DNA from 4 places in the Mesorhizobium sp. B2-3-11 genome. Region 3 is predicted to be linked to each of the others. Evidence: predicted binding sites of a transcription regulator. Region 3 holds the regulator's gene; each other region holds the start of a gene.
The links. Region 3 encodes LexA, which represses DNA repair genes until DNA is damaged. Its sites were predicted from a motif close to TGTTCNNNNTGTGTTCNG; they were not measured.

Region 1: the regulator LexA is predicted to act here: its motif matches at 2,630-2,647, upstream of FJ960_RS23490 (sel1 repeat family protein).
Region 2: the regulator LexA is predicted to act here: its motif matches at 5,571-5,588, upstream of FJ960_RS26205 (metallopeptidase family protein).
Region 4: the regulator LexA is predicted to act here: its motif matches at 5,306-5,323, upstream of dinB (DNA polymerase IV).

What each region holds. Positions count from the first base shown of each region.
Region 1 covers NZ_VFVS01000019.1:94,553-102,118, forward strand. Annotated here, with positions in the region: gene FJ960_RS23475 (AMP nucleosidase) at 1-1,266, opposite strand, end outside; gene FJ960_RS23480 (hypothetical protein) at 1,385-1,579, opposite strand; gene FJ960_RS29575 (hypothetical protein) at 1,621-1,776, opposite strand; gene FJ960_RS23485 (DUF2147 domain-containing protein) at 1,990-2,331, opposite strand; gene FJ960_RS23490 (sel1 repeat family protein) at 2,770-3,036, shown strand; gene FJ960_RS23495 (branched-chain amino acid ABC transporter substrate-binding protein) at 3,470-4,591, shown strand; gene FJ960_RS23500 (acetyl/propionyl/methylcrotonyl-CoA carboxylase subunit alpha) at 4,667-6,649, opposite strand; gene FJ960_RS23505 (hypothetical protein) at 6,699-6,995, opposite strand; gene FJ960_RS23510 (O-acetyl-ADP-ribose deacetylase) at 7,194-7,566, opposite strand, start outside.
Region 2 covers NZ_VFVS01000024.1:67,913-75,478, reverse strand. Annotated here, with positions in the region: gene FJ960_RS26235 (FAD-binding oxidoreductase) at 1-516, opposite strand, end outside; gene FJ960_RS26230 (ATP-binding protein) at 540-2,135, opposite strand; gene FJ960_RS26225 (response regulator transcription factor) at 2,126-2,818, opposite strand; gene FJ960_RS26220 (DUF4153 domain-containing protein) at 2,787-3,200, opposite strand; gene FJ960_RS26215 (CoA ester lyase) at 3,785-4,675, shown strand; gene FJ960_RS26210 (DUF1737 domain-containing protein) at 4,713-4,919, shown strand; gene FJ960_RS26205 (metallopeptidase family protein) at 5,014-5,436, opposite strand; gene FJ960_RS30030 (hypothetical protein) at 5,612-6,655, shown strand; gene FJ960_RS26195 (DUF6504 family protein) at 6,597-7,566, shown strand, end outside.
Region 3 covers NZ_VFVS01000001.1:454,684-462,249, reverse strand. Annotated here, with positions in the region: gene FJ960_RS02465 (ComEC/Rec2 family competence protein) at 1-1,321, shown strand, start outside; gene lexA (transcriptional repressor LexA) at 1,315-2,058, opposite strand; gene FJ960_RS02455 (GntR family transcriptional regulator) at 2,466-3,239, opposite strand; gene FJ960_RS02450 (ABC transporter substrate-binding protein) at 3,392-4,378, shown strand; gene FJ960_RS02445 (ABC transporter ATP-binding protein) at 4,437-5,216, shown strand; gene FJ960_RS02440 (ABC transporter permease) at 5,222-6,145, shown strand; gene kynU (kynureninase) at 6,180-7,427, shown strand; gene kynA (tryptophan 2,3-dioxygenase) at 7,447-7,566, opposite strand, start outside.
Region 4 covers NZ_VFVS01000006.1:105,331-112,896, reverse strand. Annotated here, with positions in the region: gene FJ960_RS10775 (EAL domain-containing protein) at 1-264, opposite strand, end outside; gene FJ960_RS10770 (class I SAM-dependent methyltransferase) at 444-1,292, opposite strand; gene FJ960_RS10765 (NUDIX domain-containing protein) at 1,569-2,033, opposite strand; gene FJ960_RS10760 (sterol desaturase family protein) at 2,216-2,749, shown strand; gene FJ960_RS10755 (YkvA family protein) at 2,810-3,193, opposite strand; gene FJ960_RS10750 (hypothetical protein) at 3,582-3,773, shown strand; gene dinB (DNA polymerase IV) at 4,029-5,273, opposite strand; gene FJ960_RS10740 (helix-turn-helix domain-containing protein) at 5,435-5,851, opposite strand; gene FJ960_RS10735 (NmrA family NAD(P)-binding protein) at 5,962-6,840, shown strand; gene FJ960_RS10730 (dihydrofolate reductase family protein) at 6,878-7,465, shown strand.

The DNA.
Region 1 (7,566 bases), on a different contig from region 3:
GCCGTAGGGGACGCGGAAGCGGAAGCCATTGGCGGCGATCGTCGCCGATTCCATATCGAGGGCGATAGCGCGCGACTGCGACAGGCGCTGCACCGGTCCGCGCTGGTCGCGCAGTTCCCAGTTTCGGTTGTCGATGGTGGCGACGGTGCCCGTGCGCATGATGCGCTTCAGATCATAACCCGACAGGCCGGTGACCTCGGCTACTGCTTCCTGTAGCGCAACCTGGATCTCGGCCAACGGCGGGATCGGCACCCACACCGGCAGATCGTCGTCCAGCACGTGGTCTTCGCGCACATAGGCATGCGCGAGCACATAATCGCCCAGCGCCTGGGTGTTGCGCAGCCCGGCGCAGTGACCAAGCATCACCCAGGCATGTGGCCGAAGCACGGCAATATGGTCGGTAATGGTCTTGGCGTTGGAAGGACCCACGCCGATATTGACCATGGTGATGCCACCATGGTTCGGCTTCTTCAGATGGTAAGCCGGCATCTGCGGCAGGCGCTGTGGCGCTACGCCTTCACTGGGAGCGCTCTGCCCGGACCGGGTGATAACGTTGCCAGGTTCGACAAATTCCGTGTAGCCTTCACCACCGTTTTCCATCAGGTCGCGGGCGCGGGCGACGAACTCGTCGATATAGAACTGATAGTTGGTGAACAGCACGAAATTCTGGAAATGCTGCGGGCTGGTTGCAGTGTAGTGCGTCATGCGGTGCAGTGAATAGTCGATGCGCTGCGCCGTGAACGGCGCCAGCGGCCGGGGCTCGCCGAAGGCGACCTCGAACGTACCGTTGGCGATCTGATCGTCGGTGCCGTCGAGATCCGGCACGTCGAACAGGTCGCGGATCGGCCGCTTGATACGTTCGGCATCAGCGCCGTCGACATAGGTGCCTTCCAGGAAAGCGAAATGCAGCGGGATCGGCGTGGTCGATTCCGAGACGGTCACCGACACGCCGTGATTGCGCATGATCAGCCGAAGCTGCTCGATGAGGTAGGTCTCGAACAGGTCCGGCTGGGTAACCGTGGTGGCGAAATGACCGGGCGTCGGCATGTGGCCATAGGCCTGGCGAGAGTCGACCTGGGTGAACGAACTCGTGGTGACGCCAATCTCGGGGTAGAAGGCCCGGTAGCGCTTGCTGCTGTCGCCGCCGGCGGCAAGGGCCGCGAAGGAATCGCGCAGGAACTTGGTGTTGCGGTCGTAGAGCACCTGCAGCGCGGCAACGGCCTTTTCGGCGTTGTCGAAGCTCTGCCGGCCAAAAGGCTCGGGCATGACGACAGATTCGATGGCTTGGGGATAGATTCGCTTTTCCATAACCCAATATAGAGACTTGGGCGACCGGTTGGGAGGGGTGTCGCCGCCGAAGGCGCCCAAAGCGCCCCTTTTTTCTTCAACCCCGCTGCAGGCTGACCAGCAGAACGAACCCGACGCCAGACTTTCTGAGCGCCGGCGCCTCGATCGTCGAGCCGGCATCGGCGCGCATCATCGGTACCGCCAGGACCGGGGCGGCCAGAACCATCAGGATAAGCGCCGCCCGCGGCAGGAGCCGGAGGGTCTTGAGAGTGTTGGCGGCGATGCGGTTCATGATGTCTGCGCTTTTCTTTTCGAGGTCCGGGCTATTTGGTTTCAGTGGCGAAGGTTGGTCGGGCAGGCGAGATGGCAGAGCCTGGAGGCTTCGTCCCAGGAGCGGGGGGAACGGCCCGCTTCGGCGACGAGAATGGCGAAGAACATTCCAAACAGGCTCATCAGCAGGCAGACGATGGTGAAGCGGCGAGCAAGCATTGGGTCTGTGTCTCCTTCAACACGCATGAGAATGCCCTGACGCCGCTGAACCGGCTCTGATGCCGGCGTTCATCTGCGGTTCAAATTGATTGACGCGACGTTGGCTGGGTCGCCGCCGGCCCCGGACGGCGATCGGGTGCGACAGTCAGCGCATCGGTAAAACGAAAACGGGGCCCGCCGGGCCCCGTTTTGAGATCACTGGGAAATGGTCGATCAGAGCTTGTGCCAAGTCTGGCTCTTGCAGATCAGTCCGCCGAGCACGCAGCCGCTCATCTTGAGCGAGGCGCCCGATAATGTCGCCTTGCCCGAATAGGTCTTGTCGTTTGCCGGGTCGGTGATGTTGCCGGTATATTTGTTGTCGCCGGCCGCCTTGAGCGAGCCGATGGTCTTGCCGGCATATTTGCCGGACTTGAGCGTGATGGAAAATGAACCGCCGCCTGAAATGGCCGCCGTGTCGCCTGCCTGCGTTTTCCAGTTGCCCTCTATCGGATCGGCCCACGCCGCGCCGCTCAGGATCAAAGTGGCCGCCAGGGCCAGGCTCACTTTTCGAAACATGTCTTCCTCCCTCTGGATAGCCGGCCGGATGCTCCGCCTCGCCGGTCTGCCGCTTACGCAAACGTAAGCTAATCCAGCTTCCGTCAAAACAAAAGCGGTGCCGCTACGGAAGACTTTGGCATTTTGAAAGCGCCTAAATTCGCTCTGTCGGCGCGGAAATGAAAACGATCGGCTCGTCGCGTTTGTTTCCCGTGGTTAGCGGAGTGTTGATTGCGGCCGTGAAAATTTTCGTCAAATTTGGCGAAAACCAGCCGAATTGCTGGCCCCGTATCCTTAACGAATTTCTGTGTTTACCTCTTGTTTTAGCTTTGTTTTCCTCAAATTAAGCACGCCATTTAACGACGGATTCAAGCCTGCGCGGCATTCTCGAAAGCATCGAAAGAGCGGCCCGGACAAGACAAACGGAGGCAGCTCTCGGGAGCCAGACAGGGGACTAAAATGGCAGGTTTTGAAATGCTTGAAGCAGGCTTCGGCGCCATGGGGGCAACTGCCCAGGCCGACATTCTTTTCGAACTGGGCATGATGTATGCGACCGGCCGCGATTGCGAGACCGACGTCGTTGCCGCCCACAAATGGTTCAACATCGCCGCCATCAAGGGTTCGGTCCGCGCCGCCGAGCTGCGCTCGGAACTCTCGGCGGCCATGTCGAAGGTCGAGATCGCCAAGGCGCTGCGCGAAGCCCGCGAATGGATGACCATGCACTGAGTTCCGCCAGACGGGAACGCTCCGGCCAAGACCGCTGAAAAGACGGTCGGGCCAACAGGGATAGGCTGCGCAGACAGCCAGGCCACAGGCCAACAACAAAAAGGATGCGGCAGGCCGACAGGTCCAAGCCGCCCGACGAACCATGATCCCGAAAGTGGAATCGGGGCCTCGGCAAGATCATGGCCAACAGGAAGACAGGGTAGGTGGGTTGGGTTCACAGCGCGGGGGCGCCGGGGAAACGGCCTGACAGGCAAAAAAGCCACGACCAGCCGGAACAAGGCTGGCGTGGCTTTTTTGCTTGAATGAGGCCAGGCAGGCCCAATCGAGTGGCGCCAATGCGCCTAGACAGGTCCGATGAAGGATGAAATTGTCCCGCCTCTCTGGAAGAAGCGCGGCCGGAGCGGCCGCGCGTGAGTGGAGGAGTTCTATTGTCATGAAAAAAATGAGTATTTTGAGCGCGGCCATTTTCGGCCTGATGATGAGCGCGCCGGTCGCATTCGCCGACGACATCACCGTCTCGGTGGTCGGCCCGATGACCGGACAACTCGCGACCATCGGCGATCAGTTCAAGCAGGGCGCACAAGCCGCCGCCGATGCCATCAACGCCGCGGGCGGCGTCAACGGCTCGATGATCAAGCTCGACATCGAGGACGACCAGTGCGATCCAAAGCAGGCCGTGTCGGTCGCCAACCGCATCGTTGCCAACGGCGTCAAGTTCATCGACGGTCATGCCTGCTCGGGTTCGAGCATCCCGGCCTCGGCGGTCTACGCAGAAGCCGGTGCGCTGATGATGAGCCCGGCGTCCTCGAACCCGGTGCTGACCGACGCCGCGGCAAAGGCCGGCTGGCCGACGATCATGCGTCTCTATACGCGTGACGACGCGCAGGGGGCTTTCATCGGCCCTTGGATCGCCAAGAAGTATGCCGGAAAGAAAGTCGTCATCCTGCACGACAAGAGCGCCTACGGTCAGGGCGTGGCTGACGCTGTCAGGGCAACCATGAATACTGGTGGCCTCAAGGAAGTCTACTATGACGCCATCAACCCCGGCGAGAAGGACTATTCGGCGCTTGTCACCAAGCTGAAGGATCTCAAGGCCGATGTCGTTTATTTCGGCGGCTACCATCCTGAGGCCGGGCTGATCCTGCGTCAGTCGGCGGAGCAAAACCTAAAGTTCCAGCTGATCATGCCGGATTCGATCGCCTCGCCGGAGTTCTGGCAGGTTGCCGGCCCGGCCGGCGAGGGCACCATGTTCGTGTTCCCGTCGGATCCGCAGGCAAAGCCGGAAGCCAAGGCGGCCGTCGAGAAGATCAAGGCGGGCGGCTTCGTGCCGGAAGGCTTCACGCTGTTCTCCTACGCCGTGGTCCAGGCTTTCGCCGAAGGCATCAAGCGTGCCGGCGGCGACGATCCGGCCAAGGTTGCCGAAGCGTTGAAGAACGGCACGCCGATCAGCACCGTTGTCGGCGACGTCACCTTCGACGAGAAGGGCGACCTCAAGAATGCCAGCTACGACATCAACCAGTGGCACGACGGCAAGTACGCGCCGATCGCGCAGTAATCGCTTTGACAGCCCAGGAAATGGCCGGGTTCGCCCCGGCCATTTCTGTTTGCGGCCCGCGATGCGCTCCTGCTATCAACTGGTGGCTGAGTTCGACGCGCTCTGTTCCTCGACGAACCGCACCAGCACCGTCCCGTCAGTGACCTGCGCCCCTTCCCCGGCGATCTCGGCGATCACGCCATCATGCGGGGCGGCGATGGTGTGCTCCATCTTCATCGCCTCGAGGATCAGCAGAATTTGCCCCTTGATCACAGCGTCGCCTTTCACCACGCGCACAAGCTTGACGAGACCCGGCATCGGCGCGCGCAGGCTGCCGGAGGCGGCAGCTGCTTCATCGCTCCTGGCCAGGGGATCCGGCACGGTGAAAGCATATCCCGCAGCGCCTTCGAACACCGTGATGTGGGCGGGCCAGCGGGCGAGGCGGGGAACGGCGCGAAGATCATGCGAATTGGTGCTATCGTAAGGCGCATCGAGCGCCACCTGAAAGCGTCCGTCCGGCCGCATTGAAACCTTTGCCTGAATTTGCTCGTCGCCGAACTTCAGCCGCATGCGCCGCACCACGCCGTGGAAATGCGCATAGCCGGCAAGCGACGACCACGGGTCGTCCGACGACGGCAATGCTCCGGCACCCGAGGCCGCCAGGATGGCAGCCGAGATGATTTCGCCGGTCGGCGGCGCGACCGCCGTCAGCGCTTCCTGGTGTCGGCCGATCAGGCCGGTATCGACGTCGCCTGCTGCAAAATCCGGATCGGCCGCAAGAGCGGCAAGAAAAGCGGTGTTGACGGTGGAGCCGGCAATCTCGGTTTGCGCGAGCGCTGTGCGGAGCGCTTCCAGCGCCGCCTGTCTGTCCCCGGCATGGACGACCAGCTTCGCGATCATGGGGTCGTAATAGGGCGAAATCGCATCGCCAGCCCGCACGCCAGTCTCAATGCGCATCGCGGCTCCTTCTGGGGCAACGCCCGGGAATTTCAGGTGGTGCAGCGTGCCCGTCGCCGGCAGAAAGCCCTTGGCCGCGTCCTCGGCATAGATGCGCGCCTCGAAAGCATGGCCAGAAAGCGCGATCTCGCTTTGTGTCTTCGGCAGTTTTTCGCCGCTGGCGACCCGCAACTGCCACTCGACCAGATCGGTGCCGGTGACCATCTCGGTGACTGGATGCTCGACCTGCAGGCGGGTGTTCATTTCCATGAACCAGAAGCGGTCGGCCTTGAGGCCTTGCGAGGCGTCGACGATGAACTCGATGGTGCCGGCGCCGGAATAGTTGATTGCCTTGGCTGCCTTCACCGCCGCTTCCGTCATCGCCTTGCGCAAAGCCGGCGTCATGCCGGGGGCGGGGGCCTCCTCGATCACCTTCTGGTGGCGGCGTTGCGCCGAGCAGTCGCGTTCGTAGAAATGCACCGCGTCGCCGAAATTGTCGCCGAACACCTGCACTTCGATATGCCGTGGCTTGTCGACATATTTTTCGACCAGCACACGGTCGTCGCCGAAGGCGGCCTTGGCCTCGCGCCGGGCGCTGGACAGCGCCTCGGAAAAGTCATCGGGATGCTCGACGCGCCGCATGCCCTTGCCGCCGCCGCCGGCACGCGCCTTTATCAGCACGGGATAGCCGATCTCGCGGGCCTTTGAGGCCAGCAGCACGATTTCCTGCGCCTCGCCATGATAACCCGGAACGACCGGAACGCCGGCCTTCTCCATCAGCCGCTTGGCGGCGTCCTTCAGCCCCATGGCGCGGATCGAGGCCGCCGACGGGCCGATGAAAATGAGACCGGCAGTCACCACCTGGTCGACGAAATCGGGGTTTTCCGACAGGAATCCGTAACCGGGATGGATGGCCTGCGCGCCCGTTGCAAGAGCCGCCGCAACGATCCTGTCACCGCGCAGATAACTCTCGCCGACGGGCGAGGGGCCGATATGGACCGCCTCGTCGGCCATCTCGACATGCAGGGATCTCGCATCGGCATCCGAATAGACTGCGACGGTGTGCACGCCGAGCTTGCGCGCTGTGTGGATGACACGGCAAGCGATCTCGCCCCGATTGGCGATCAGGATTTTCGTGAACATGGAGCCTCCCGGATTTGCATCGGGCGGCGCCATTCCGGCAGGCGCCTGTTTATTTGGACGCGGCGATCTCGCAGACGCCGCCGTTTGTCACCTTGTAGTGGTCGCGCGTGGCCAGGCAGGATTTCATGGCCAGTTCCTCTGCCATCTCTTGCGACGGCGCGTTCAGTCGCGCGCCGCAGAGAATGTGGAGAGAAACCACCCTGGAGTACGGCGTGGTGGCATAGGCGGAATGGCCGGTGGCCGCGACATAGGCCTGGTAGGCCCTGGTGCATGGTGACTCCGGATCGCCATTCAAAGTCGGCGGGAAACGCTTGTCCCCCCCGCTTCCCGCCAGCGAGCCGGCCACGCTCGCGCCATGTGCCGCGGTTGGCAGTAATGCTGAAAGTATTAGAGTAGACACATTCCGTTAGTATTTCAGTTTCATTTGTACCCCATCCCTGTTTAAAAGTGCAAGATGAGAAATTACGAATATTATACAACGCGGCCAGATCTGCAGGGGAGGCTCTTGTTTTGGTGAACGCATGAGCGGCGTGGCTTATAAAGTTCATTCTTCACCCAATGTTGCAAGAATACGTCGGTATAATTCCGTCATGGCTTCGTCGAAGCAGCAGAAAACGACGGTTTCGGGAAGTGCGTTCTGCTTGATGAAGTCATTGACCTCAGTAGCGGCGACATTGGTCGCTTCGTCTTTCGGATAGTGGTACACACCGGTCGAAATGGCCGGGAATGCCACCGAGCGGCAGTCATTGGCGACTGCTAGTTCAAGCGAACGCCGGTAACAGGAGGCCAGCAATTCGGCTTCGCCCTTGCCGCCGCCCTGCCAGACGGGCCCGACAGTATGGATGATGTGTCGAGCCGGCAGTTTATAACCCTTGGTGATCTTGGCATCGCCGGTCTTGCAGCCATTGAGCATGCGA
Region 2 (7,566 bases), on a different contig from region 3:
GCTGATGAAGTCGATCTTCTTCTCCCGCAACGCCTTGCGGAACAGCATCAGCATCGCATGGGCGTCGAACCAGCCTTCGCCGCTTCGGCCATAGGCGCCGGCGGTGATGCCTTCGGCCGACAGCCAGGGGAAGCGGCGCGTCAGCTGGTCGGCGTTCTCGAGCAGGATGTCTGCGCCCTCGGCGACCTGCGCCGCGTGATTGGCCTTCAGGATCGGCAGCCCGGCCTCGCCGGCAAGGATGAGATAGCCACCCTCGCGAAAACCGATATCGGCCTCGGCGCCGAATTCTTCCTTCAGCCGCCGGAACAGCTTCAGCGTGAATTGCGACAGGCGGATATTTTCCGGAATGGAGAATTGCTGGCGGATCGAGGCCATGGACAGCGTCGTCGCCGCATGGGCGAATTGCGGGTCGCGTTCGATCAGGGCGATCGAGCCGGAAAACCCTTCCTCGCGCAAATAGTAGGCGACCGAGGACCCGACGATGGCTCCGCCGATGATGACGATGTCGTAGCGCATTTTTCTCCGATCCGCCGTCCGTCTTACGCGACCGGCAAAGTGATCTCGAAGCGCGTGCCGCGCTCGGTGTCAACCAGCCGGATCGTACCATCATGCGCTTTCAGGAGGGCCAGCACGATGCCCAGCCCCATGCCGGTGCCGCCGGTAGAGCGGCGCGTGGTGAAGAACGGCTCGAAAATGCGCGACCGATTGCTTGGCGAAATGCCGGCGCCATTGTCGCTGACCAGCAGCGTCGCCTTGCCACCTGCGCTTGCGGCAGTGATCGAAACTTGCGTCGCGCCGTGCCTGGCCGAATTATCGATGAGATTGCCAAATACGATTGCTCCGTTCTCGGCCGAGATGCGTAAGGCCAGATCGCCGCCGGCCTCGACGCGAACCGCGAGCCTGGTGTCGACGGGAAGCAGCGCCAGCGCCGCACCGACCGAGGTGCTTTCGCCGCTCGGTGCAAGGTTTTCGGCCCGTGCCAGGTCAAGCAGCCGCCGCACCAGCAAATTAAGCCGTCCGGCATCGGTGACGATGTTGTTGGAGAAGCGCCGCCGCTCGTCATCGTCCATCGCCGAGCCGGAATCGCGCAGCAGTTCGGCAGCGCCCTGGATCGCCGTCAGCGGCGACTTGAGTTCATGCGAGACATGGGTGGCGAAGGTCTGGATCGAGTCCGAGCGCGCCTGCAGTTTTTCGGCCATGTCGAGGAAGGCGGCGGACAATTCGGCCATTTCGCGCGTGCCATGATGGTCGAGCGGCCGGATCGCGCCGCGCTCGCCGGCGGCAATGCGCTGGGTGCGGTCGATCAGCGCATAGATCGGCCGGCTGACGGTGCGCAGGAAGACGAGGCCGATGAGCAGCGTGCCGCCGAGGATGGCGATCGCCGCCGCTGTCACCTTGCCGCGTTCGCCATAGAGATGTTTTATGATGTTGTTGGGCGTCCGCGAGACATAGACCACGCCGGCGACCTTGCCGTCGACGGCAACCGGCAGCGCGACGAAGACGCGCACCCTGGTGCCGCGACTGACCGAGTAGAGCGACGGCGGCGGTTGGTTGGGGATGCGCAGCCTGAGCGCGCTGGCATAGCGCCCGGCGAGCGCCTCACGCACCTCCTCGACCTCGGCAAGCGACTGCCCGATCTCGTCGCGCCCGGCAATGACGACACCTGTGGGATCAAGCAGCCGGAAGCCGGCCAGCGTGGTTTTCTGCGTCGCGTCGAGAATGCCGGTCAGCCGCGCGCCGATCGCGGCGAAGGCTGGATCGGCGGTCGCGGGCGTCCCCGCCGGCCGGGTCGCAAGCACGTAATCCGAGGCGAGATCGAGCTGCGGCTCGATCGGCCGATAAGGCGAATCGGCGCCTCGGCTCGCGCTGCCATTGGCCCCAGGCATTGGCACGCCGAGCTTCTCCGGTGAAATGCCGGCGTCGCGCACCTCCTGCGCATAGATGGCGGCGATGGCCGCACCCTGCGCAATCAGCTCCGCCTCGGTCTGGCGGATCAACTGGTTTTCGTAGAGGCGGAAGAAGAACAGGCCGACCAGCGGCAAGGCCATGACCAGGATCAGGATGGCGACGACGACCGTGGCGAGGCGCGGCCGCCATTTGCGGCCGCTCCACTTGCTTGAGGTCGTCAGCCGCATCGGCCGAGCCGGAAGCCGACGCCGTGTACCGTCTCGATGGCATCCAGGCATCCGACCGCCGCCAGCTTGGCGCGGATGTTGCGGATATGGCTGTCGACGGTGCGGTCGGCGACATGGATCTTGCCGGCATAGGCACTGGCCATCACCGCGTCGCGATCGAGCACGTGGGTGGGCCGCGCCAGAAACCCTTTCAGGATCGAGAATTCTATTCCGGTCAGGGCAAGCGGCCGACCGTCGAAGCCGGCGCTATGGCTGGCCGGCACTAGCGTGAGCTTGCCATGGGTAAACTGCCTGTCGTCAACCGGTTCGGGCCCTGCCGGGCGGGCGCGCCGCAGGATGACGTTGACGCGGGCGACCAGTTCGCGCGGGCTGAACGGCTTTGTCACATAATCGTCGCCGCCCATTTCGAGCCCGAGGATGCGGTCGATCTCTTCGTCGCGCGCGGACAGGAACAGCACCGGCACGTCTGATCGCTGGCGCAGCCGCCGGCAGACCTCCAGCCCGTCCATCTCCGGCATGCCGATGTCGAGCACGACAAGGTCGGGCGTGTGCCGTTCGATCGCCTGCAGGGCGGCGGCGCCATCGGACACGGCAGCCGTCTTCATGCCGGCCTTTTCCAGCGCGAAACAGATCACTTCGCGGATATGCGGGTCATCGTCGGCGACAAGAATGTGATGCGGCATCGGTCAGCGGTCCGGGCAAGGAAGGTAGCGAAGGCTGAGGAAGCACGAGCGACCCCTTGCTGTCGAGATATCGAAGCAGGCGCCAGTCACGAAAGCTCCAGCCACGCCAGTTCCGCTGGACGCTGTCGCTGGCCCGCAATCCTTCAAGTTCGCGGACAGCGCCCGCGTCCGGGGTCTTGTTCCGATGATCGAAGAAGCGATCGAGTGCCGGAAACGCGCCCGGACCGAGCGAGCGCAGATACCAGGCGTCGAGGGGAATGCCCTGGCCGGTCATTTCAACGGAATGGTCGACATTGTAGTTGGCGATCAGCACGGCGAAGTTGATGAAACAGCAGGCATAAGCGCTAGGGATAACGTCGGAAGATTGGCGGATCGCGGCCATGGATTTTCCGAGCGCGATGCGGGCGGACAAAGGGGATGACAATTGCGGCGGGCTTGGCGCGTGGCGGGTCGACCAGCCACCAGCCTTCGCTGCGCAGCCGATAGGGCAGATGGGGTTTTGCTCGCTTGTGCATGCCGCCTGTCTCGCAAGCTGGCAGGGAAGCGATGCGGCGGATCGGAGGAGGTTTTCCGCAGGCGAGTGCAGTTTTCGTGCAGGGCTGGTGCGCTGCCCGCCATCGGTTCCGGACGTTGGCGCCGCCCCAGCCAGGCTCCTTTCCCTCTCCCTCCGGAGGGGGCAGAGGTGGCTCGGCGAAGCCGAGACGGAGCGGGGAACCACCTGGTAACCGCCGCAAACGGACATAGGGCACTAGGCGCAAGCCTCGCATCGCCTTGCGCCCAAAGGGTCGCCCCCCACTCCGTCGAGCTGCGCTCGACACCTCTCCTCCGATCGACGCGGGAGAGGAAGGGTCCCCTTCCGCAACTGCCGCAGAGGACGGAAGGGGCAGCGCAAGCTTTCGCGGTTGGCGCGTGTCAGGTACCGGGCGGACGCTTGCCTCGACCAACCACACGCGGCATAGATCGGACATGGAACCCTACCGCCCGCGCCGCTCCGTGCTCTATGTCCCGGCCTCCAACGAGAAGGCGCTGGCCAAGATCGCCCAGCTTGCCTGCGACGCCGTCATCATCGATCTGGAGGACGCCGTTGCCCCCGCCGACAAGGTCGCCGCGCGCGAAAAACTGGCTGGCATTTTCGCCAATCGCCCTGATGCCGACCACAATGGCCGGCGCTGCGAGATGGTGGTGCGCGTCAATGCGCTGTCCAGCGAATGGGGTACTGACGATCTTGCGGCCGTCGCCAAGGCGGAACCGGACGGCATCCTGCTGCCAAAGGTCGACACACCGCGCGACGTGCTCGAGGTCGGCGATGTGCTGGACGACAATTTTGCTCCCGAGACCGTGAAACTATGGGCGATGATCGAGACGCCCAAGGCCATGCTCAACATCGGCGCCATCGCCGAACTCGGCCGTGACCCCGCCTCGCGGCTGGATTGTTTCATTGCCGGGACGAATGACCTGATCAAGGATACCGGCGTGCTGGCAACGCCGGACCGCGCCTATCTCCTGCCATGGCTGATGCAGATGCTGCTGGCGGCGCGCGCCGGCGGCCTCGACATGCTCGACGGGGTGTTCAACGACTTTCGCGATCCGGATGCGTTTGCGCGCGAGTGCGCTCAGGCCGCCGCCATGGGCTTTGACGGCAAGACGCTGATCCATCCATCGCAGATCGAGGCCGCCAACCGTGCCTTCGCCCCGTCGGCGCAGGCGCTGGCCGAGGCGCGCGCGGTGAAGGATGCCTTCGCGCTGGCGCAAAACAGCGGCAAGGACGTCATCGCGCTGAATGGCAGGATGGTCGAGCGGCTGCACCTGGCGCAGGCCGAAAAACTGCTGGCGAAGGCCGCCGCCATCGGCGCATGATATTCGTCGACTTGGGATTCATGACAGGAATTGGACGATGAAACTCTACCGCTTTCTCACCGCCCCGGACGACGCCAGCTTCTGCCATAAGGTGACGGCGGCGCTGAACAAGGGCTGGCATCTGTTCGGCTCGCCGACCTACGCCTATGACAAGAAAGCCAAGACCATGCGCTGCGGCCAAGCCGTGGTGAAGGATGTCGACGGCCAGGAATACGGGCCGGATACCAAGCTCAGCGACTGGTAGGTGGAAAGCGCGGAGGCTCCTCTCTTTTCGTCATCCTAGGGTAAAGCAAGGAGCCAAGCGAGGCGGCGCAGACCCCTAGGGTGACGAAAGTGGTCTACTCAGCAGCCTCTTCGATCTTCTCCATATCATCGTCCGACAGGCCGAAATGGTGGCCGATCTCGTGGATCAGCACGTGGGTGACGATGTCGCCCAGCGATTCCTCGTTCTCGGCCCAGTAGTCGAGCATGGCGCGGCGATAGAGGGTGATGCGGTTCGGGCCTTCGCCGGTTTGCGGGTTCCAGCGTTCGGCGATGCCGCGCCCCTCGAACAGGCCGAGCAGGTCGAACGGCGTCTCCAGCGACAAATCGTCCATGATCTCGTCGGTCGGGAATTCGGCGATCTGGATGATGATCTCGCCGGTCAGCTTACGAAATTCCTCCGGCAGATGGGCGTAGGCCTCCAGCGCCAGGAACTCCAGTTCCTCCATCGAGGGCGCGAGTTCGCCATGCCAGGTGCGGGTCTTGTAAATGCGGGCCATGCTTTGTCCTTTGACCCGGCATATAGGCTTTCGCACTGATCGAGGCAAATGACGCCTATAGGCCGGTGTCGCCCAGGGGAGGAATAAATTCCTCATGACTCTGCTTGACTCTTCGGATCGCCTCTGGAATCCTAGAGAACATAACAGGAACAATTGTGAGTGGAAGCTGACCGTCATGGCGATGACCGCCGTGGCGCGGGAGACTGTTTTTTCCCTGCGCCGCCAGATCGCGAAAATAGAGGGAACGCTGCCCGAGCGTCTGCAGGCGCCGGCGGCGGCAACCCTTGATGCCGGCGCCGGCAGCGATCTGACGATCGTCCGGCGCGGCCTTGCCGCGGCCTTGCCGGATGCTTTCCTGCCCATCGGCATCGAGCGGCTCGATGCCGCGCTCAGCGGCGGCCTGCCGAAAGCCGCCCTGACCGAAATCCATGGCCTGGAGACCCGCGATGCGGGAGCCGTCGCCGGCTTCGCTCTGTCGCTCGTCAGCCTGATCCTCAACCGGGCGCAGGGGCTGCCCATCCTATGGATCGGGACATCGGAAATTTTCCACGAGGCCGGCTTTCCCTACGCCAGGGGGCTGCATGGCTGCTTCGGCATTGAACCCGGGCAATTGCTGTTTTCCGAGGCGCCCAGGCTTGTCGATGCGCTGTGGATCGCCGAGGAGGCGGCCCGCATGACCGCGCTTGCCGCCGTTATCCTGGAAATCCGCGGCAATCCGCAGCGGCTCGACCTGACCGCGACACGCCGCCTGCATGCGCGGGCGCAAGCTACCGGCCGGCCGGTGTTCCTGCTGCGGCAGGCGGCCGAGCCGGAACCGACGGCGGCGCCTGTCCGTCTGATCGCCGCGTCGGCGCCGGCCGTGCCGCGCGCCACGGTCGCCGGGCCGCTCGCCGGCTCGATCGGCTACCCCGCCTTCACCATCAGCATCGGCAAGAGCCGCACGGCCCTGCCTGGACAATTCACACTGGAGTGGAACCCCGATGAACGCAGATTCGAGGAAAGAAGGGGCGAGGAAAGACACGGTGGAGGCAGCGAATGGGCAGAGAATCCTGTCCCTGTGGTTTCCCTATCTGGCGACCGAAAGGATCCTGCGGCAGCGTCTGGGGAAATCCTGGCGTTCCCGGCCGCCGGATCATCCGCGGCCATCTCACCCACCGCTCGTGATCAGCCACCGCCAGGGCAACGCGCAGCGCATCTCGGCCCTCGACGAGCGAGCTGAGGCGCTGCACCTGAAGCGTGACATGGGGATTGCCGATGCGCGCGCCATGCATCCGTCGATCGACATCGTCGAAGCCGATCCGGAGGCCGACCGGCGCCTGCTCGCGGGCCTTGCCGACTGGTGCGACCGCTACACGCCGCTGGTCGCGCTGGACAGCATCGACGGCCTGTTCCTCGACGTCACCGGCTGCACCCATCTGTTCGGTGGTGAACGCGCCATGCTGGACGAGATCCTGTCGCGCTTCTTCCACCAGGGGTTCGACGTCCGCGCCGGGCTTGCCGGTACGCCCGGGGCGGCCTGGGCGGCGGCACGCTTTTGCGGCGGCCGCATCGTTGTATCGGGCGAGGAGGAAGCCTTGCTTGCCCCCTTGCCGCTGGCCGCCCTCCGCATAGCGCCGGAAACCCGGACCAGCCTGGAAAGTGTGGGGCTGCGCACGGCGGGCGCCGTCATGGCCGCGCCGCGCGCGCCGCTCGCCCGCCGCTTCGGCGCTTTGCTGCTCCGGCGCCTCGACCAGGCGCTTGGCCGTCTCGACGAAGCGATCTCACCGCGCCTTCCCGTCGCGCCGCTTTCCGTCGAACGCCATCTCGCCGAGCCCGTCACGCTGACGGAGGAGATAGAACGGCTGGTGGGCATGCTGGCGACGACCTTGAAGACCGACCTCGAACGCCGCGGCGAAGGTGCCCGGACGCTGGCGCTGCTGCTCTTTCGCGTCGACGGCGCCGTCAGCCGCATCGCGCTCGGCACCTCGCGGCCGATGCGCGAACCCTCGTTGATCCGGAAATTGTTCCATGAAAGGCTGGCAGCACTCGAGCAGCATATCGATGCCGGCTTTGGCTTCGACCTGGTGCGCCTCTCGGTGCTGGCCGTCGCCGCTTTCGACACGCAGCAGACCGATCTGACCGGCGAGGCGG
Region 3 (7,566 bases):
CGCCGCCGCCGCACTGTTTTCGATCGCCGCCTATCTCGTCATTTCGGGCGTCGTCGTCGCGGCCGAACGCAGCTTCATCATGCTGGCGGTGATGCTGATCGCCGTCTTGTTCGATCGCGCGGCGCTGACCATGCGCAATCTGGCGATCTCGGCGATCGCCGTTATCCTGGTTTCGCCGCACGAGGTCGTCGGCCCGAGTTTCCAGATGTCGTTCGCGGCAACCGCAGCCTTGGTTGGCGCCTATGCCGGCTGGGCCGACCACCATGCGGGAAAGACGAGGCCTCCGCCGCCAAAGCGATCCCTACCCGGGTTTCTGACGCGAAAATTCCTCTTGGCGACAGGTGGATTGGCCATGACGTCCATCATCGCCGGCAGCGCGACGGCACTGTTTGCCATCTGGCATTTCCAGCGGGTGTCGCCGCTCAGCCTGTTCGCCAATCTGGCCGTCATGCCGATCGTGTCGATCGTGATGTTCCTGGCCGTCGCTAGCGCGTTGCTGATGCCGTTCGGGTTGGATTGGCCGGCTCTCTACCTCATGGGCAAGGGCCTGACAGCGATGATCGCCATATCGGCGTGGATATCGGAGCGCTCTCCGGTCGATGGAGTCGGGCTGATTTCGCAGCAATCCGTGCTGCTGGTCACCGTCGCGTTGGTCATCGCGACGATGGCGACGACGTGGCTCCGGCTCACGGCGGTGCCATTCGCGCTTGCCGGTCTGTTGACTGTGTCGCACACGCGCGCGCCCGATGTGCTGATCTCGGAAGATGCGCGGCTGGTGGCTCTGTCGATCGGCAATGGCGAACTGGCCGTCAACCGGGAACGTCCGAACGAATTCGCAGCCGACAATTGGAAACGCGCTCTGATCTCCGAAACAATCGTCCTACCGGAAATGTTCGAGGAGACGGACGGGCAATTCGATCTTGCCACTCCCACCGACCTGCCGCTGGGATCGCCGTTCTATTGCCGCGAAGGCCTGTGCCTTGCCAGGCACCCTTCCGGCGCGATCATCGCCTATGTCGAGGATCGCAAGAACACCTGGAAGGCCTGCGCCTTCGCCGACCTGATCGTCGTCAATGACGCGACCGCCTATGACACCTGTCATAATCCGCTGGTTCTCGTCGTCACCAAACGCCAGCTCGCCCGCAAGGGGAGTGCCGCCGTTTTCTTCGATCCCCAATCGGCCACGACGCCGGCTGAGATCGAATTCGCCGTCGACGGACCATACCGGCCTTGGCACGAGCAGCGAAAATTCTCACGCGAGGCGAGGGGGCTGGCCCCCTATAAAAAGGCCGACAAGCCCGATGGCAAGCCAGTTCAGTAGCGCCTGATCAGCCCGACGAGCTTGCCCTGCACCTTGACCCGATCCGGTCCGAAGATGCGTGTTTCGTAGGCTGGATTGGCGGCTTCGAGCGCGATCGAGGCGCCCTTGCGACGGAACCGCTTCAGCGTTGCTTCCTCCTCGTCGACCAGCGCCACGATGATTTCGCCCGGACTTGCTGTATCGGCATTGCGGATGATGACCGTGTCGCCGTCGAAGATACCGGCCTCGATCATCGAGTCGCCCTTGACTTCCAGCGCATAGTGCTCGCCGCCCATGATCATGTCCGGCGGCACCGAAATCGAATGCGTCTGATGCTGGATAGCATCGATCGGCACACCGGCGGCGATACGACCCATGACCGGGATGGACACGGCTGAAACCGCATCATCGTCGTTGCCGGCCGCGGCCAGGCGGGAAGGCGCCGTCGCCGGCCTGATCTGGCGGCCGAGACTGCCTTGGCCAAGGCTGCCCTGGATGACGCTTGGCGAGAACTTCTTTGCCGCATTGAGGCCCGGCGCGATCGAGTCCGGCAGCCGCAGCACTTCCAGCGCGCGCGCCCGATTGGGTAGCCGGCGAATAAAGCCGCGTTCCTCCAGCGCCGTGATCAGGCGATGGATGCCCGATTTGGAGGCAAGATCGAGCGCTTCCTTCATTTCGTCGAAGGAGGGCGGTATCCCGCTTTCCTTGAGCCGTTCGTGGATGAACATCAGCAGTTCATGTTGCTTGCGTGTCAGCATGGCGGCCCCCAAGGCATTGAACGAAAGGTCTGACCAGAATCGAAAAAACAAACCCAGAACAAACACTATCCGTTCCAGTTGTGTTCCGCAACCGTTTAAAGTTTAATGAATTTGTTAACGCGTCTGAAGTTTTTTGCCGCGACAGCGGACTGAGGCCGATCCTTTCCACGATCGGCAGGCATTGAAATCGTTTTGGTTAATGGCCTGTGGCCTATCCACTGATGGGCCTTGGCATCAGTCTTTCGGGGGGCTCTTCGCGGGTGGATTGTACAATTTATGGATCCATTATTCGCGGAACGAAACGAAATCAAAACGCCAACGATTGGTAGCTTAGGGGCGGCGATGGACCCAGGCGTTTGGCCCACTCCGGCCAGCGCATGCCAATAGGCGTCGCGCAAGCATTGAAGTCACCCGGAACCCGCTTGCAAGCTGCCGGCGCGGGCGGCGTATTTGGTCGCGCCGCTGTCTTCGCTATGGACATAGACGTGCAGGGTATAGCCGATATGCGCCGTCATCAGCGCCTTGGCCCGCTCGACGTCACGATCGAGTGCAGCTTCCATGATCGCTGTATGGTGTTCGATCGCAATCGCTTCGCACAATGCCTCCATTGCCTCTTCATAACCGTCCTTCAGGCCAGCCGCGGCCCGCAATGTCGGCGCCAGGCCGAGAAAACGATGATGCCGTCGCAGCTGATCGGCGATGGTCGAGCGGAATCGCATGAGCCAATTGGAAGTCGCCGCGCTCAGCAGCGCCACATGGAAAGCTTCGTGGTTCTCGTCCCATTTATCGACGGCCGCATCCGAAGGATCGTCGACCGCGGTCTTGCAACGGGAGAGCCGGTAGTGGGCGGTGACAACGGCATCCTCCCACTCCTTGCCGCCTTTTTCCATCGATTCGAGGAACAGGGGTATCTCGACCACCATCCTGGCGCGTGCCAGGTCCTCCAGTTCGGCCCGCGATACCGGAGCGACGGTAAAACCACGATTGCTGATGGCGGTGACAAGGCGTTCGGCCTCTAGCCGCGACAAGGCTTCGCGCAACGGCGTCCAGCCAACACCATAGGTGCCGCGCAGCGCACTCAGCTTGAGCGGGGCCCCGGGCATGAGGCGCGTCGTCAGGATATCGCGCCGCAACAGCTGATAGGCTGCCTCCGTCTTTGTGGAGATCGTTTGATCCTGCATCGCGGTCCACCCATGGTCTGGCAAAGAAAATTATATATGATGTTGGGGCATGGCAAGAATTATATATAATGTTTGACACGGGCCGGCGGACTGACCATGATCGCCGCAGTAGCCGCGCTGGAAGCGGCGTCGATCAAATCTGGGAGGAAATGATGTTGAAGTCGAAATCCGCTTGGCTGTCGGGTTTGTTCTTGGCCGGCGCATTGGTGGTGAGCGCCGGCAGTGCCGCCGCCGATCAAATCCGCATCGGCATCGCCAATTTTGGCGAGCATCCGCAATTGAACGCCGCCATAGCCGGCTTCAAGAAGGCGCTGACAGACAACGGCTTCGTCGACGGCAAGGACGTCGTCTATACGGAGAGCCATACCAATTTCGATGCATCGCTGGTGCCGCAGATGATCGCAAAGCTGCAGGCCGAGCAGCCCAAGCTGATCTACACCATCACCACGCCGGTCTCCCAAATCGCCAAGAAAGCGCTCGCGGGCTCCGGCATTCCGATCGTCTTTGCCGCGGTCACCGATCCGGTGGCGGCCAAGCTCGTGCCGTCGTGGGACTCGGGTGATGAAGGCATGACTGGCGCCACCGATCTTCAGGATGTTGCCGCGGTGATGGCCTTCACCAAGAAGCTGTTACCAAACGCCAAGCGTTTTGGTGTGCCTTACAATCCCGGTGAAGCCAACGACGTTGCCCTGATCGAAAAGATCAAGGCGGCGGCACCGGCCGCCGGTTTCGAGGTCGTGGAAGTCGGCATCGACAACGTCAATGACATTCAGCAACGCATCGCCTCGCTCGCCGGGAAAGCCGATGTGATCTACGGACCGACCTCGAATCTGATCCAGCCGGCGATCGCAGCTGTCTCGGCCGCCGCGCGCCAGGCCGGTATCCCGGTCGTCAACGCCGATGACAGCGCGGTCCGCAACGGCACCGTGCCGGCGAGCTTCGCGGTCAATTATACGCAGGTCGGGATCAACGCCGGCAACATCGCGGCCGAAGTCCTCAAAGGCAAGGATCCCAAGACGATCGCGCCGTCACGCCCGGCCTACAAGGACCACATGGCGTTGGTCTCGCGCAAGGCGATGGCTGCGTTCGGCATCGAGATACCGGCTTCAATGGCCGATTGCGGCTGCATCGTCGACTGACATCGGCGCTGTGAGGGTGACGGCGCGGGCGCTGTCACCCCGAGGTCAGGGAGGAACGATGCTCGAGATCCGATCCGCGCGTAAAGTATTCTACAAGGGCCAGGCCGACGAGAAGGTCGCGCTGGACGGCCTCAGCCTGTCGCTAGCCACAGGCGAGTTCGGCATCGTCATCGGCTCCAACGGGGCCGGCAAGAGCAGCATGCTTAATGCCATTTCCGGCGCTCTGATCCTCGATTCCGGCCAGATTCTGATCAATGGCGCCGATGTGACTGGTATGCCGGTGCACAAGCGCGCCTCGAGACTGGCTCGCGTATTCCAGGATCCGATGCGCGGCACCGCCGCCAGCATGACGGTTGCTGAAAACATGCTGCTGGCTGATTTGCGCAGCAGCAAGCGCACCTTACGCCAGGGGCTGAACGCCACCCGCCTTGCGTCCTACAGGGAACGCCTGTCGATACTGGGCCTCGGCCTTGAAAACCGCCTCGACACACGCGTCGACCTGCTCTCGGGCGGGCAGCGGCAATCCTTGTCGCTGATCATGGCGGTCGGCGGATCGCCTGACTTGCTGCTGCTCGACGAACATACCGCGGCACTTGATCCGCGCACGGCCGAGATTGTCATGCAGGCGACGGTGCGCGCCGTCAGCGCGCTGAAGCTGACGACTATGATGGTGACCCACAACATGCAGCACGCCGTCGACTATGGCAGCCGCGTGATCATGCTCGACGCGGGCCGCGTCCTTCTGGAAGTTAGCGGCGAGGAGAAGGCGAGGGTCACGGTTATCGATCTGATCGGCCATTTCTCCGTCAAAACCGACCGCATGTTGCTGGCGAGCTGATCACCATGGGTTTTGTTCAGGACATTCTCGCCAGCTTCGTCGCAATCATGCCGGTCACCCTGGCGCAGAGCCTGATCCTGGCCTTGGTCGTGCTCGGGATCATGATCCCGTTTCGCATGCTGAATTTTCCCGATCTCACCAGCGAAGGCGCTTTTCCGCTGGGCGGCTGCGTCTGCGGCGTTCTCCTTGCCGCCGGCGCATCGCCGCTGATGGGCATCGCCGCCGCCCTCGTTGTCGGCTTCGCGGCGGGCTGCTGTACCGCGTTCATCCATCTGCGCTTCCGCATCCACACGCTTCTTGCCGGCATCCTGATGATGACGATGCTCTACAGCATCAACCTTCGCATCATGGGCAAATCCAACCTCTCCGTGTTCGGCTCGCCGACGGTGTTCGACTGGGTGCCGTTCGCGCGTCCGGGTTTTCCCGCCAGCAAGATCGTCGTCGCGGGTCTCCTCGCGCTTGTCGCCTTCATGCTGCTCTACATGTTCTTCAGGACCGAGAAGGGGACCGCCGTGCGCGCCGTGGGCGCCAATCCCGACATGGCCGAGGCGCAAGGCATCAATGTGTGGGCCGCGACCATAGGCGGTGTCGGGCTGGCCAGCGCTTTTTCGGCCTCAAGCGGTGCGCTGATGGTGCAGTCGCAAGGGTTCGCCGACGTCAATATGGGGCTGGGCATCCTCATCAACGGCCTTGCCGCGCTGATGATCGGCGAGGCCGTCGTCGGCAAGCAGACGGTCTGGCGGCAGCTGCTGGCGCCTTTCGCCGGCGCGATCATCTACTACCAGCTGGTGTCGTTCTGCCTTGCCGCCGGCATGCCGCCGCCCGACCTGAAGCTTGCCACGGGCCTGTTCGTGCTGGCCATGCTGGCCTTGCCCAGTCTCAAGCGCAGCCGCGGGCCGGCGCCAGCACGCGAAGCTATCCGTGAATAACCAGGGCGTGAATAATCAGGGAATGTCACAAATGATGCGTGCAACGCTCGATCTCGCAGCCGTCGAAGCCATGGACGCGGCGGACCCGCTGCGCGCCATGCGCGACCGCTTCATCTTGCCGGAAGGCGTCATCTACCTCGACGGCAATTCGCTCGGGGCCGCGGCGCCGGCCGTCTTTGACGAATTGCAGAAGGCAGCGACGCAGGAGTGGGCGCAGGACCTGATCCGTGCCTGGAACACAGCCGGCTGGTTCGACATGCCGGTCGCGCTTGGCGACCAGCTGGGACGCCTGATCGGTGCGGCGGCCGGCCAGACGGTGGTCTGCGATACGACGTCGATCAACATCTACAAAGTGCTGCATGCCGCACTCGGCATGCGGCCGGACCGCTCGGTCATCGTCGCCGAGGGCGACAGCTTTCCGACCGATCTCTACATGGCCGAAGGCGTGGCCTCGACGCGGCCCGGCACCGTGTTGCGGCTCGAGGGCGTCGACGCGCCGACCATTGAGGAACTGATCGACGAGCGTGTCGCGGTCATCCTGGTCAACCATGTCAATTACAAATCCGGCCAGCTGCGCGACATGGCGGCACTGACATGCAAGGCCCATCAGGTCGGTGCGCTGATCGTCTGGGACCTCTGCCATACGGCCGGCGCTTTACCGGTCGAGCTCGACAGCGCCAACGCCGATTTCGCCATCGGCTGCACGTATAAATACCTTAATGGCGGCCCGGGGTCGCCAGCCTTCATCTACGCCGCCGAGCGTCATCACGACAAAGTCCGGCAGCCGCTCAGCGGTTGGTGGGGCCATGCGCGACCCTTTGCCTTCGAACAGGGTTACGCGGCCGGCAGCGGCATCCGCCGGTTCCTGTGCGGCACGCAGCCTGTCTTGTCGATGCGAGCGCTGAAGGGGGCACTGGACCTTTGGGACGATGTCGACATGGCGGTGGTGCGCAAGAAGAGCATCGCGCTCACCGATCTGTTCATCCAGCTCGTCGAGACCAGATGCGGCGTCTACGGCCTGGAGCTGGAAAGCCCGCGCGACGGCAATGCGCGTGGAAGCCAGGTTTCATTCCTCCACCCCAATGGCTATCAGGTGATGCGGGCACTGATCGAGCGCGGCGTGATCGGCGATTTCCGTGCGCCGTCGACGATCCGCTTCGGCTTCACGCCGCTCTATGTCGGTTACACTGATGTATGGCAGGCGGTCGACGTACTGGAAGATATCCTGCGCACCGGCGCCTGGAAGGATGCGCGCTTCGCGGTCAAGACGGCGGTGACCTGAACAATCGTCAAACAAGGGTTCAGAGCCGGGTACGGACGTTCCAGAGTTCGGGAAACAAGACGACCTCGAGCATCTTCTTGAGATAGGAGGCGCCCGATGTGCCGCCGGTGCCACGCTTCAGGCCGATGATGCGTTCCAC
Region 4 (7,566 bases), on a different contig from region 3:
AGTGAAACGTTGCTGTCCCATGTAGGGTTCGGTCGTGACTGCCGCGACCAGTCCTCGCGCCAGCTGAAGGTTGCCGTTGATGTTCCCTTCGAGCTTGGCGCGAACGACATTAACCTTGGCCAGGACGTCCGCGCGGGCGACCTGATCCGAAACGATCTTGTTTTGGTGGTCGGCGAGCGCCGCGCAAACGGCGATAACCACAACCGCGATCGCCACCGGAATCCTTGCCGGTGAAAAGACGCCCGCCTTAACGCGGGCGATCATACTGGCGAAAAAAGCCAATAAAGCGATGTTCCCTGTGCTTCTCAGGCCCTCTGGTCGAGCCTCATCAAGGGAATATTAGTTCGCAACAACTTAATTTTGACCTTCACAATCTTTAAAAATTTTCCGCCTTCGGAAGCTGCTGCGTGGAGAACGCACACCAGAACCTGCCAAATACGAAACTAGTGGCTGTCGAGCTTCTTCTTGACGATCCGATACGTCCCGACGCCGCGCTTGGTTGCCCCGATTGAATAGGCCATCGGAATCTTGGGAGCGTTTTCGGGAAGGCCGTACATATCCTTGCCGGCCCTTACCGCGAATGAAAAGTGCTGCCAGGAAACAGTGTCGTGCTCATTGAGGAAATCAAGCGTCAGGCCCGCAGCGATCAAGGCGTTCACCACGTCGCTGATCGGATGAATCCATTCATAATAGCTGGGATGCTTCAAGGTGCGCTCATCGCCGGTGTAGGTTCGCTTCTCGTTCCAGGCGAGCGGTCGCGCTACAGGCGTTCGCCAATCGTCCGTCAATTCGAGCGCAGCAGCCTTGCGATTGCACTGGAACATCAAGGGATGGCCTTCGGCCATATAGAGCCGGCCGCCGGGACGCAGAAGATCGGCAACCACCCGGGCCCAACGGAAGACATCATCAAGCCAGTTCACCGATCCCCAGGTAACGTAGACGATGTCATAGGTCCGGTCGAGCGCTTCGACAGCCTCGTATAGTGGCGCTTCCACGAAGCGAACGTCGCTGCCCGCCTTGGAGGCGAAAACTCGCGCCGCGGCTATCGCCCTTGGTGAAAAGTCCAGGCCGGTCACACTGCCCGCGCCGAGATTCCTGAGGCTGATCGTGTCGAGCCCGATGTGGCACTGCAGATGGACGATGTCCTTGCCGAAGAAGTCACCGATCTCGCGCGTTTCCAGCTCATAGAGGTTGGATCCACCAGCCAGCACATTCTCGATACGATAGCTGCCGGTTCTGTCGGTCGCGTGCAGTTCGGCCCGATCGTCCCAATTCAGGAGGTTCGTATCCATGAACGGTTCCAAACTGTCCCCCGATCTCAGCCGCGGCATGGTAAACAGCTGGTTAACGCAGATTGCAGTGGGCGGGCGTGCACGTCAATCCCAGCGCCTTGCGATGTGTCGCAACTGGCAGGGTAGCTGGCGCGGTCATCGCAGATGCGGTGCCCGGTGCCACTTCCGCCGGTACGTATCGCGCATGCCGATGGCGCACGGGGACGGGCGACGAAGTTTGAGGACGACAGCCAATCTCCCGCTCCTAGGGGTGGTTGACAGCTTATCGCGACCGCATCAGGCCGCCCCTAACTGCCCTGCCAGATCCGTCAGCATCGGGCGCTGGCCCTTCAGGATCTTCACCTCGGCTTCGGCCAACGTGAACCAACCGGCTCTGTCGACCTCCGGGAATTCCTTCATCCTTCCGGATCGGGGCGGCCATTCCATGGTGAAGGTGTTGCTCTTCATAGTGGCCACATCGATGTCGGCCTCGACGGACCAGGCCATGACGATCTTGCCACCCGGTTGCCGGTAGTCGCCAAGGCGCGCGAAGAGGCCTTCGACCTTTATACCGAGCTCTTCCTCGGCCTCGCGTCGTGCCGCCGCCAGTTCGTCCTCACCCTCGTCGACAAGGCCCTTCGGGATCGACCAGGCGCCATCGTCCTTCTTCGCCCAGAACGGGCCGCCGGGATGGACCAGCAGCACCTGGATGTCACCACCACCGCGGCGATGGATCAGCAGGCCCGCGCTGCGTTTTGCCATGTTTGCACGTCCGTTTGCGGCACTGGTGCGAAGCCGGACGATCCTGCGTTGATCATTGCCGACCTTGCACCGGGAAATTGCGACGCTATGTCAGGCGCATCTGCATTGCACCTCATGCGCGAGTCCGGCAATCTGATAACATCGTTTTTGGGGCGGCGTCGAAAGTCAGGTGAGGCGTCTGAATGCAGCTGGGTCTGATCGGCTACTACAGCGACTTCGTGGTCTATCCCCTGGTGATCGCCATATTGGGCGTGGCCGGGCTGATCGAGGCCGGAGAGGAAAGCGCGCCGGATTGGATCGGCACGGCGCTGATCTGCCTTGGCCTTTGGACGCTGATCGAATACGTCCTGCACCGGTTCGTGCTGCATCACGTCCCCTGGATCCGGGACCTGCACGACCGCCACCATGTCGAGGAGCGCAGCCCGGTGGGCACGCCCACCTGGCTCAGCCTTGGCGTCCATGCGCTGGTGGCGTTCCTGCCTGTCTGGATGGTCTCGGATTTCGCGACCGCCAGCGCGGTGAGCTGCGGGTTGATGCTGGGCTACCTCTGGTATATCAGCGTCCACCACATGATCCATCACTGGCATCCGGCCCATGCGAGCTATCTCTATACGCTCAAGCGCCGCCACGCGGTGCACCACCATATCGACGATAACGCCAATTTCGGCGTGACGTCGATATTCTGGGACCGGATTTTCGGCACCGCGCGGCTTTGACGTGGGTCTTTCGACAGGCCACCAACATCATTTGTGGTCCGGGCGGTCGAGCGATGAAATCTAGGCCGAGCGATCCGGCCAGAATAACCAGATGAGCGCGGCGGCCATCAGAATCCAAATTCCGACAATGAATGCGAGACCGCCGCGGCTGGTCGGCCTGGATCGGCGAATGGCCTCCGCGCGAAACTCCGCCATCAGATCGGCGGGGATCAACTTCACCGCAAGCAGGATCCCAAGTGGTACGATGATCAGGTCGTCCAAATATCCGAGTACGGGAATGAAATCGGGTATCAGATCGATAGGACTGAGCGCGTAGGCGGCGACCGCGCCGGCGGCAACTTTGGCGTACCAGGGAACGCGAGGATCGCGGGCGGCCAGCCACAGGGCTACCACATCGCGCTTGACGGCCCTCGCCCATTGCTTTGCCTTATCAAGGATAGTCACACGGCAACTCTCTTTTTGTAGGACCCCAAACCGTAAGGCGTCTCCGCTCCTTACAGCATGTCGCGGCGAATAGGATTCGCCCGACCTGCCACAAGATTCTGATTTTATGCTTGTCGTTATCCCGGAACCGAGGACACTTCCGGGTGACATGCATTGCTTCGATCATTGCAAGGATGTCCGCGATCCGCAAACTGAGCCGCCACCCAATTTCGGGTAGTGGGTCAGTTTGAAAATTCAGACGCTCGCGGAGCCTCAGACTTCAGTCCCATGGAATTGACTCGTTTCTGACTTTTTTCTGGGTGTATCTTTTCCATGTCGTCCGCCCGAGTAGAGCCAAGCGGACGGGTGGGGGCGGCTATCGTGCTTTCGCCCTATGAGGGAGGCAGGCATGTTGCCATACGGAGTGGCGGATTCCGCCGATCTGGAAGCTCTTGCGAACGTTTTCAACGACTACTGCGCCAAGCATCGAATTGTCAGAGAGGACGAGCGCGAACAGGTCGCGATCAAGATCATGTGCCTTTTCAAGCGTGGCATCATTGACCCTGACCGGTTATCGGCGGGACTTGAAAGGGTAGGCTAGACTAGGCAGCACTCGCCTTACTGGGCGTCCGGCCGGCAAATCCTGTGTCACCTCGCTGACCCACTACCCAATTTCGCGTCTTCTTGACAGGCCGTCCCTGCCGGATGTTACGCTGCTTGGGCTTGGGGAGTTGCCGTGAAGAAGACATATCAAAGCCGGTGCTGGTGAAGCGCGAATTGCTGTCGGCCGTGACCGCCGCCGCGCCAGCTGGTTCCGGACCCGGAAGGTAGCGGCGAGGGGCTGAGGCTCCTTCGCTCACAGTTCCTTTTCAGCCAACTCCCTGAATTCGTCGGGCACCAAGCGAGCCGCTTCCAGTGCCACCGTGCCGTAGCCGACCGCCTGTTTGCCGAAGCGCTCGCGGATCTTGTCGATGGCGCGGTCGGCGCCGAAGCGCGCCAGGCCTTTTTGGCTGCCCGGGCGGCGCTTCTCGTCGGCGAGGCCGAGCGGCAGGTCGAGCTGCAGTTCGGTGCTTTCCTCCAGGTGTGACACCGAGATCGCCAGCAGCGAGATGGTCTCCCGTGGATGATCGGCGAGCACGCCGCGCACCAGGTCGCCGGCGATCTCGGACAGCATGGCGGTCGCCGAGATCGGCTGCTCCAGCGTGATCGAGCGGGTGACAGCGCTGAGATCGGCGAAGCGCACGCGCACCGTCACCGTGCGGCCGGGGCGGTTCCTGGCGCGCAGCCGGCTGGCGACGCGGTCGGCCAGATGCAGCAGTGTCGGCACGATCACCCGCGCCACGGCCGGTTTTTGCCCGAGCGCCGACTGCGCGCCGGCCGAGTGCGCCCGGCGCTTCGTCTCCAGCTTGCGGGGATCGCGGTTCCAGGACAGGGCCGCGAGCTTTTCGCCGGCGGCGGGGCCGAGCAGCCGCGTCAGTGCGCCGCTGTGCGTCCGGGCCAGCTCGCCGATGGTCTCGACGCCAATCTCGGCCAGCCGCGCCCTGGTTGCCGGCCCGACGCCCCACATCAGCGCGACCGGCAAATCGTGCAGGAAGGCAAGTTCGGTGCCGGGATCGACCACCACCAGCCCGTCGGGCTTGGCAACCTGCGAGGCGATCTTGGCCAAATGCTTGGTGCGCGCCACGCCGATCGAGATCGGCAGGCCGAGTTCGGCGCGCACCCGGCGGCGGATCACGGTCGCGATCTCCCTGGGAGAGCCGAACAGGTGTGTGCAGCCGGCGACATCGGCGAAGGCCTCGTCGATGGAGATGCGCTCGACCACCGGCGTGAAATCGTCGAGCACCTTGATCGCCGCGTCGCCCAGCCGCTGGTAGTGGCTGAAATTGCCGCCGACGAAGATCAATTGCGGGCAAAGCTCGCGCGCCTTGCGCCCCGGCATGCCGCCGCGCACGCCAAAAGCGCGCGCTTCGTAAGAGGCGGCGAGCACAACACCACCACCGACCGCGATCGGCTTGCCACGCAATGTCGGGTCGAGCAACTGCTCGACCGAGGCATAGAAGGCGTCGAGATCGGCATGCAGGATGGTGGCCGTTGTTTCCATCCTGTTCCGCTCATCCGCGATTGCTGATAGATAGGAACCTATAGTGAACAAACAGAGATCGTTGTCAATTGGGTCTTTGGTGCATGGTGCCCTTTGAGGGTAACCGAGGCGCGTAAAGCTCCTCCTTTTTCCACAGGGGAGAAGGGAGGCAGCGCCACTTCCTAGACAATATGCTCCGCCCGCAGCGCTGCCTTCATCCGTTCCAGCGCCGGCTCGCCCCCGGCCGCCAGTTCTTCTGCGATACGGGCGAGCTTGTCGTCGGCCTTGCGGTGCCTGCTGCCCCACGCGCCAAGCGTGGCCAGCACCGGCAAGAGGTCGATGCCGGCCTCGGTCAGCCGGTAGATCGCCTTCAGCCCGTGGCTGGGATCGTCGCTGCGGGTGAGGATGCCTTCATCCTGCAGCGTCTGCAGCCGCTCGGCCAACGTGCGCGAGGAGATGCCTTCATCGGATTGCAGGAACTCGCGAAAATGCTTTTTGCCGGCGAAGACCAGGTCGCGGATGATGAGCAGCGTCCAGCGGTCGCCGAGCAGTTCCAGAGACAGGTTGATCGGGCAGCCGGATCTTTCACGCGTCGACATCTCTATGGTTCCATTTTTAAATCACTTTACTATTGACATCGTTCTTTCCGTCAGTCAAATGCTTTCAAAAGTAAATCGTTAGATCGCAACTTGGCCAGCAGGAGGACGTCATGAGCCAGGCCGTCGGGAAAATCAGCACGCCAAGAACCGTCGTGGTCATCGGGGCCACCAACGAGGTTGGCAAGGCGGTCGCCCAGGTCCTGACCGGGCGGGGACATATTGTGCGCGGCGTGGCGCGCGGCCTGGGTGTCGCGCTTGACGATAGCGACGCGCTCGCCTCCGCCTTTTCCGGTGCCGACAGCGCCTATGTAATGATTCCGTTCGACGTCACGGCGCCGGATCTTCATCGCTTCGAAGATGAAGTCGGCGCGCGGCTGGCGGCGGCGATCGCGAAGTCAGGCGTGCGCCGCGTCGTGCTGCTCAGCGGCCTCAACGCCCATCTCAGGATGGGAACTTCGCTCGGCGCCGTCTTGATGGAGGAACGGCTGGCGGCGCTCGGCCTCGACGAACTGGTGTTTTTGCGCGCTTCGTTCTTCATGGAGAACTTCGCCAAGGGCATGGGCTTTGTCCAGCAGGCCGCTTCCGGCATCTTCATGACGCCGTTTCGGGGCGATCTGCCGATCCCTTTGATTGCCGCCAGCGATGTCGGCCAGCGCGCCGCCGCCCTGCTGGACGCCACGCGTTTTCCAAGCGAGCGGATCATCGAATTGCATGGCGGCGGCTATTATACGTTCGAGCAGGCCACCGCGATCCTGGGCAGCGCGATGGGGAGGCAGGTCACTTACAAGGCGGCTCCATTCACCGAGGCGCGCGCCGGGATGATCGCCAACGGCCTGTCACCGAGCTTTGCCGATGCGCTCGGCGAAACTGCGGCGAGTTTCAACAAGGGCGAACGATGGGCGCTTGAAGCACCGTCAATCCGCAACGCCACGCCGACCACTTTCGAGAGTTGGGCACAAGCCTTTGCCCGTTCGCAAAGCGCGGCGTGATCCTTCCTGCCTGGAATCCGGAAACGAGGAGAACCCGATGAAAAAGCTGATTCTTCAGATGCAAATGTCGGTCGACGGTTTCGTCGGCGGCGATGCCGACCATCCCTGGCAACTCTGGGGATGGGGCGACGTCATCGGCTGGGACGAGGAGTTGAAGCGTGACTTCAACGCCGTGTTTGCCGGCATCGACACCATCCTGCTCAGCCGCAAGATGGCCGAGGAAGGTTACCTCACCCATTGGGGCCGTGCGGCGAGGAAATATCCGGCCGATCCGTTCCATGCCTTCGCCCAGCGCATCGTCGACGCGCGCAAGGTGGTGCCGAGCGACAGGCTCGAAGCCTCGCGTTGGGAGCGCACGACAGTGGTGAGCGGCGACCTGCCGCGAGAGGTCAACGCGCTGAAGGCGGGCGACGGCGGCGACATGGCCGTCTTCGGCGGCGCCGGCTTTGCGGCGGCGCTGATCGCGGCCGGGCTGGTCGACGAGTTCCAGCTGTTCGTCAATCCTGCCGTGCTGGGCGCCGGCCGTCGCATCTTCGACCAAGGTGGGTTCCGGAACCTGCGGCTGCTCGGCTCGAAGGCCTATGCCTGCGGCATGGTGGTCAGCCGCTACGCGCCGGCAGGCTGATCGGCGCACAGGCCTCGCGCCGACAAAAAGGACGTTTGGCCGGAATCCTTTGCCCGCTTCTCTTCGTCTTCAAGGTGCGGTCGTCGCAAGGGCGGCCCCAT